One region of the Streptomyces sp. NPDC056835 genome, then DNA from elsewhere that is predicted to be linked to it. Evidence: riboswitches for the same ligand, from Rfam matches in the RefSeq annotation. Region 1 holds a riboswitch; the other holds the start of a gene.
The links. A riboswitch is a leader RNA that binds a small molecule or an ion and turns the genes downstream of it on or off. The one in region 1 is predicted to bind cobalamin.

Region 1 (3,166 bases):
GCGGGCGCTGCCGAGGCCGCCGAAGGTCCAGTAGATGGCTTCCTCGAAGTGCTCGGGGCGGGCCGAGATGATCAGGATGAGGGTGGTGAGCGCCGAGAGGATGTACGAGACGGTGACCCCGGCGAGGACGAGCCGGCCGCCGGTCATCGTGGAGCGGCGGCGGGCCAGCCCGTACACCAGCGCCAGGGCGAGGAGCGAGCCGGCGAAGGCCGCGGCGGGCATGGCGAGGGTGGTGGTGATCCCGCCGCCGATGCCGAGGACCATGACCAGCACGGCGCCGGCGGACGCGCCGGAGGAGATGCCGAGGAGGAAGGGGTCGGCGAGCCGGTTGCGTACGAGCGCCTGGAGGACGGCGCCGACGACGGCGAGCCCGGCGCCGACGATCACACCGAGCAGCACGCGGGGCAGCCGTACGTCGAGCACGATGGTGCGGTAGGGGCTGGGGTCGGCGTCGCCGGTGAGGATGGTGATCACCTGGCCGGGCGGAATGCGTACGGAGCCGAGGGCGAGGCCCGCGACGACGGCGGTGGCGAGCGCGGCGGCGAGGCAGCCGAGCACCAGGGTGTAGCGCAGCCGCCCGTGGCCGGGCGGGGTGGTCCGGGTCATGGCCGGGGCCTACTTGACGGACTCGGGGTGGAGCTGCGCGGCGAGCCGTTCGATGGCGTCGGGGGCGCGTACGCCGAGGACCACGTCCGAGAGCGGCATGACGGCGAACCGCTTGTTCTTGATGGCCGGTACGTCCTTGAGCACGGGGTCCTCCAGCAGCCGCTTCTTCTTCTGGGCGACGGTGGTGGAGCCGTAGTCGTGGATGACGATGACGTCGGGCTTGCGGGCGACGACCTGTTCCCAGGTGGCGTCGGCGAAGGACTTGCCGAGGTCGGCGAAGACGTTGCGGCCGCCGGCGCGGGTGATCAGTTCGTTGCCGATGCCCTTGCCGCCGGCGGTGAAGGCGGTCTTGTCGCCGCTGTCGTAGACGAAGACGGAGACCGGCTCGACGCCCTTGAGCGGGGCGGCGGTGTCCGTGACGGTGGTGCGGGCTGCGGCGATCCACTTCTCGGCGCGGTCGGGGACGCCGAAGGTGCGGCCGGTCTCGCGGACCTCCTGGTAGACGTCGTCGAGGGAGGTCTTGTCCTCGGGGCAGTTCTCCAGGTTGAGCCGGGTGTGGATACCGGCGGCCTTGAGGTCGTCGCGGCTGCGGCCGTCCTTGGCGGCGAAGGCGCTCGCGTAGCCGCCGTAGACGAAGTCGGGGTTGGCGGCGAGCAGCCGCTCCTTGGAGGGGTACTCCTTGGCGAGCACCGGGACGCTCTTGTACGCCTTCTCGTAGGCGGGGAGGATCCGGTCGTCCAGATAGGCGGTGCCGACGAGGGACTTCTCCAGGCCGAGCGCCAGCATCACTTCGGTGACGTGCTGGTTCATGGTGACGACCCGCTTCGGCGGCGCCTGATAGGTGGTTTTCACCCCGCAGTTGGTGACGGTGTACGGGAAGCCGGGCGCGGTGGTCGCGGCCCGCGCGCCGTCCTTCGCGTCCGTGGAGGCGGAGCCGCCGCAGGCGGTGAGCGGGAGCAGCAGGGCGGATATGACGGCGGGCATGAGCGCACGGCGCCGGGACAGCACAGACACGGCAGGGCCTCCTCCGGGGGATTTCCGCGTCCCCTGGCTGGTGGGAGAAGGGCGGCAGGTCAGTTCCTGGCTGCCAAGCTGGGCTTGGTCACAGTGGCGGGACCGCGCCGGATTCACACCGGCTTCCTGATCCCCACCGCCTCGGTTCGGCGCTCAGTTTGTCAGACCGTGTGAGCGCCGCGGACAGGACCTAGACGATCTCGACGTCCTCTTCCGTGACCTCGCCCTCGACGATGCGGTACGAGCGGAACTGGAAGGGGCCCGAGTCGTCGTGGTCGGCGGTGGAGACGAGGACGTAGTGGGCGCCCGGCTCGTTGGCGTACGTGATGTCCGTACGGGACGGATACGCCTCGGTCGCGGTGTGCGAGTGGTAGATGATCACCGGCTCTTCGTCCCGGTCGTCCATCTCCCGGTAGAGCTTGAGCAGATCCGCCGAGTCGAACTCGTAGAAGGTGGGCGAGCGCGCGGCGTTGAGCATGGGGATGAACCGCTCGGCCCGGCCGGTCCCGGCGGGACCCGCGACCACGCCGCACGCCTCGTCGGGATGGTCGGCGCGCGCGTGCTCGACGATCTTGTCGTGCAGGGCCTGGGTGATGGTGAGCATGGAGAAAATATAAAGGGACGAGTACGGCCCCCGGATCCGGGAGGGAGTTTCCCGGTTCCGGGGGCCGTCCTGGGTCCTCGCGGCCCTACTCGGCGGAGGCGTACTCCCGGGGGGAGTCGCCCGCCGTGACGCGCGGGGCGCGGCGCTTGAGGTACTGCCAGCCGATGAGGAGACAGACCGCCCAGACCGCCCCCACGTAGAGGGAGACCCGCGCGTCCTTGTCGTACGCGATCAGACAGGTGACGAGGGCCAGGAAGCCCACCGCGACCCAGCTGAACACCGAACCGCCCGGGGCGGGGAACGACGAGGCGGGCAGCAGGCCCGCCCGTACCCCGCGGCGGTAGCGGATATGGCTGAGCAGGATCATCATCCAGGTCCAGATGCCTGCGGCCGTGGCCACGGACGTCACATAGCCGAAGGCCTTCTCCGGGACGATGTAGTTGAGGACCACACCGATGCCCATGAGGGCGACGGAGACGGTGATGCCGAAGGCCGGGGTCTTGCGGGAGTTGAGCTTGCCGAAGAGTTTCGGCGCCTCGCTGTTGGCGGCGAGGTCGCGCAGCATCCGGCCGGTGGAGTACATGCCCGAGTTGCAGGAGGAGAGCGCGGCGGTCAGCACGACGAAGTTGACGATGCCGGCCGCGAGCGGGATGCCCATCTTCTCGAAGGCGTGGACGAAGGGGCTGGCGCCCGCCGAGAACTCGGTCCACTTGACGACCGCGAGGATGACGGACAGCGCGCCCACGTAGAAGACGATGATGCGCCAGGGCAGGGTGTTGATCGCCTTGGGGAGGGTCTTCTCCGGGTTCTCGGACTCGCCCGCGGTGACGCCGACCAGCTCGACGGCGAGATAGGCGAACATGACGCCCTGGAGGGTCATCAGGCTGGAGCCGATGCCGTTGGGGAAGATCCCGTCGTGTGCCCAGAGGTTGGAGGCGGCGG
Region 2 (3,166 bases), on a different contig from region 1:
GCCGAAGCCGTTCAGCGCCTCCCTCTCCCGGACGACGACGGGCACGGGGACGCCCTGGACCCGCTCACCGGACGGCTGTTCGCCGCGGCGGGCTCAGGTGTGCACCGCGCCCGACGGAACGGCGACAGGCTCGTCGCCGAGCCGCCACTGCCCTGGCAGGCCGACGGCAGGACCGGCGGACGAGGTTTCTACCTGCGGCTCGATCCTGTCCGGCGGATCCTGTGGTCCTGTGTACGAGGCGGGCCCGCCGATCCCGAGCAGTGGCCGGACTGGACCAACGACGCCTGGTGGCACCACCTCGACACCGGCGGCACCGGCCGGCTGGACCTGGGCCCCGGCCTCGTCTTCCGATTGGCGGTGACCGCCCGCCATATCGCGTACGCCCGCGTCCACCCCGACGGCGACGAACTCGTCCTCCTCGCCGCGCCGACCGGCCCCGGCGGGCGTCCGTACGTCACGGCACGGCTCCCTCTGCCGGCGATGACCGGGGCCCCTCGTCGCGGCGGTACACCGTGGGACGGCGTCCAGCGCCGGGCGATCGCGGGCTCGCCGGGAGGCACACTGGTCGCCGTCTCCCGGGGCGGGCACGGCGAGATCCACCTCTTCGACGCGGAGCGAGCGGTCCAACTGGTCACACTCACCGTCCCGACACCGCTCGACGACGGGGGCCACCTCGCCCTCCTCGTCCCCGGCGACGGAGCCCACGCCGACACGGTCGGCCGCTGAACCACTCCGCACCACCACGGAGCGGGCCCATTCAATTCTGAGGGGCGCGTGAGCTTCCACCGGGAGACGTGACGTCTTCCTCGTGCCCGCCGGGCGCGCCCCGCCGTGCCGCGACGCCTCCGCGCGCGGAGGCCCGTATCGCGCTCCGGGGCCGGGCAGGGATGCGCGCTCCCCCCTCCTCCCTCTAGGGTGGCCCTGCAACTGGTTCGCCCTGTCCGCCAGGCGGGGCGTCGCAAGAGGGAACCCGGTGGAAATCCGGGACTGCCCCGCAGCGGTGAGTGGGAACGACCGCCGTCATACGCACTGGACCCGGACGGGTCTGGGAAGCGACGGCCAGTAGGTGTCTCGTGACAGTACGTACGAGGCGGGCCCGTGAGTCCGAAGACCTGCCCGTTGCCCGCACGCGACCGATCGCGTGCGGACATCCCGGTGACCTCGTGGGCGGGTCGGCGTACATATCGAGCGGCAGACACGGACGGCACAGCGTCGTGGGCCGCCCGGTCGGTCGTCCCTTCGCGTCCTCGGTCCCGTCTCCGGGATACCAGGACACATCTTCGCGAAGGAGAGTTCCGTGACAGCGAAGCCCGCAGCCGCGGCAGCACGAGCCACCGTGTACGGCTACCCCCGCCAGGGACAGAACCGTGAACTGAAGAAGGCCGTCGAGGGCTACTGGAAGGGCCGCGTCAGCGCCGACGCCCTCCGGGAGACCGCGGCGGATCTCCGCCGTTCGAACTGGCGGCGGCTGGCCGACGCCGGCATCCACGAAGTGCCGTCCGGTGATTTCTCGTACTACGACCATGTCCTGGACACCAGCGTCATGGTCGGCGCTGTCCCCGAGCGGCACCGCGCGGCGGTCGAGGCCGACGCGTTGGACGGGTACTTCGCCATGGCCCGGGGCACCCAGGATGTCGCCCCGCTGGAGATGACGAAGTGGTTCGACACGAACTACCACTATCTGGTTCCCGAACTCGGCCCGGACACCGTCTTCTCCGCCGACTCCACCAAGCAGGTCGCCGAGCTGACGGAAGCCCTCACGCTCGGACACACCGTCCGACCGGTCCTCGTCGGCCCCGTCACCTATCTGCTGCTGGCCAAGCCCGCGCCGGGCGTGGCCGCGGACTTCGAGCCGCTGACCCTGCTGGACCGGCTGCTGCCGGTGTACGCCGAAGTGCTCGCCGATCTGCGCGCGGCCGGCGCCGAGTGGGTCCAGCTCGACGAGCCCGCCCTGGTCCAGGACCGCACTCCGGCCGAGCTGAACGCCGTCACCCGGACCTACCGTGAGCTGGGCGCCGCCACCGACCGGCCGAAGCTGCTGGTCGCCTCGTACTTCGGGCGGCTCGGCGACGCGCTGGGCGTTCTGGCCAAGGCACCGGTCGAGGGGCTGGCCCTCGACTTCACCGAATCGGGCGGCGCCAACCTCGAAGACCTCGCGGCGGTCGGCGGACTGCCCGGCAAGCGCCTGGTCGCGGGTGTCGTCAACGGCCGCAACGTCTGGATCAACGACTACGAGAAGTCTCTCGCGACCCTCGGCACGCTCCTCGGTCTCGCCGACCGCGTGGACGTCTCCGCGTCCTGCTCGCTCCTGCACGTACCGCTGGACGCCGCGGCCGAACGCGATATCGATCCGCAGATCGCCCGCTGGCTCGCCTTCGCCCGGCAGAAGACACAGGAGATCACCGTCCTGGCGCGCGGTCTTGACCGGGGCACCGACACCATCGCGGCCGAACTCGCGGCGAACCGTGCCGACCTGGCATCCCGGGCCGGGTCCGCGCTGACCCATGATCCCGCCGTGCGTGCCCGCACCACGGCCATCACCGACGCGGACGGACGGCGCACGCAGCCGTACGCCGAACGGACCGCCGCCCAGCGCGCACACCTCGGCCTTCCGCCGCTGCCGACGACGACCATCGGTTCGTTCCCGCAGACCACCGAACTGCGCACCGCGCGGGCCGACCTGCGGACCGGGCGGATCGACACCGCCGGATACGAGGAGCGGATCAAGGACGAGATCCGGGAAGTCCTCTCCTTCCAGGAGAAGGCCGGGATCGACGTGCTGGTCCACGGTGAGCCCGAACGCAACGCCATGGTGCAGTACTTCGCCGAACAGCTCACCGGCTACCTCGCCACCCAGCACGGCTGGGTACAGTCCTACGGCACCCGCTACGTCCGGCCCCCGGTACTGGCCGGGGACATCTCCCGTCCCGAGCCGATGACGGTGCGCTGGACGACGTACGCGCAGTCGCTGACCGACCGCCCCGTCAAGGGCATGCTCACCGGACCGGTCACCATGCTCGCCTGGTCCTTCGTCCGCGACGACCAGCCGCTCGGCGACACCGCGCGCCAGGTCGCGCTCGCCCTGCGCGACGAGGTCAATGACCTTGAGGCGGCGGGTACATCGGTCATCCAGGTCGACGAACCGGCCCTGCGTGAAACGTTGCCG

Region 2: it holds a riboswitch for cobalamin, as region 1 does, so the genes downstream of both, metE (5-methyltetrahydropteroyltriglutamate--homocysteine S-methyltransferase) here and ACFRMN_RS36155 (ABC transporter substrate-binding protein) in region 1, are expected to answer to the same signal.

What each region holds. Positions count from the first base shown of each region.
Region 1 covers NZ_JBHUBB010000051.1:36,607-39,772, reverse strand. The annotation lists gene ACFRMN_RS36160 (FecCD family ABC transporter permease) at 1-606, opposite strand, end outside; gene ACFRMN_RS36155 (ABC transporter substrate-binding protein) at 616-1,611, opposite strand; cobalamin riboswitch at 1,660-1,792, opposite strand; gene ACFRMN_RS36150 (Mov34/MPN/PAD-1 family protein) at 1,811-2,224, opposite strand; gene ACFRMN_RS36145 (amino acid permease) at 2,310-3,166, opposite strand, start outside.
Region 2 covers NZ_JBHUBB010000009.1:186,796-189,961, reverse strand. The annotation lists gene ACFRMN_RS12915 (hypothetical protein) at 1-726, shown strand, start outside; cobalamin riboswitch at 912-1,135, shown strand; gene metE (5-methyltetrahydropteroyltriglutamate--homocysteine S-methyltransferase) at 1,298-3,166, shown strand, end outside.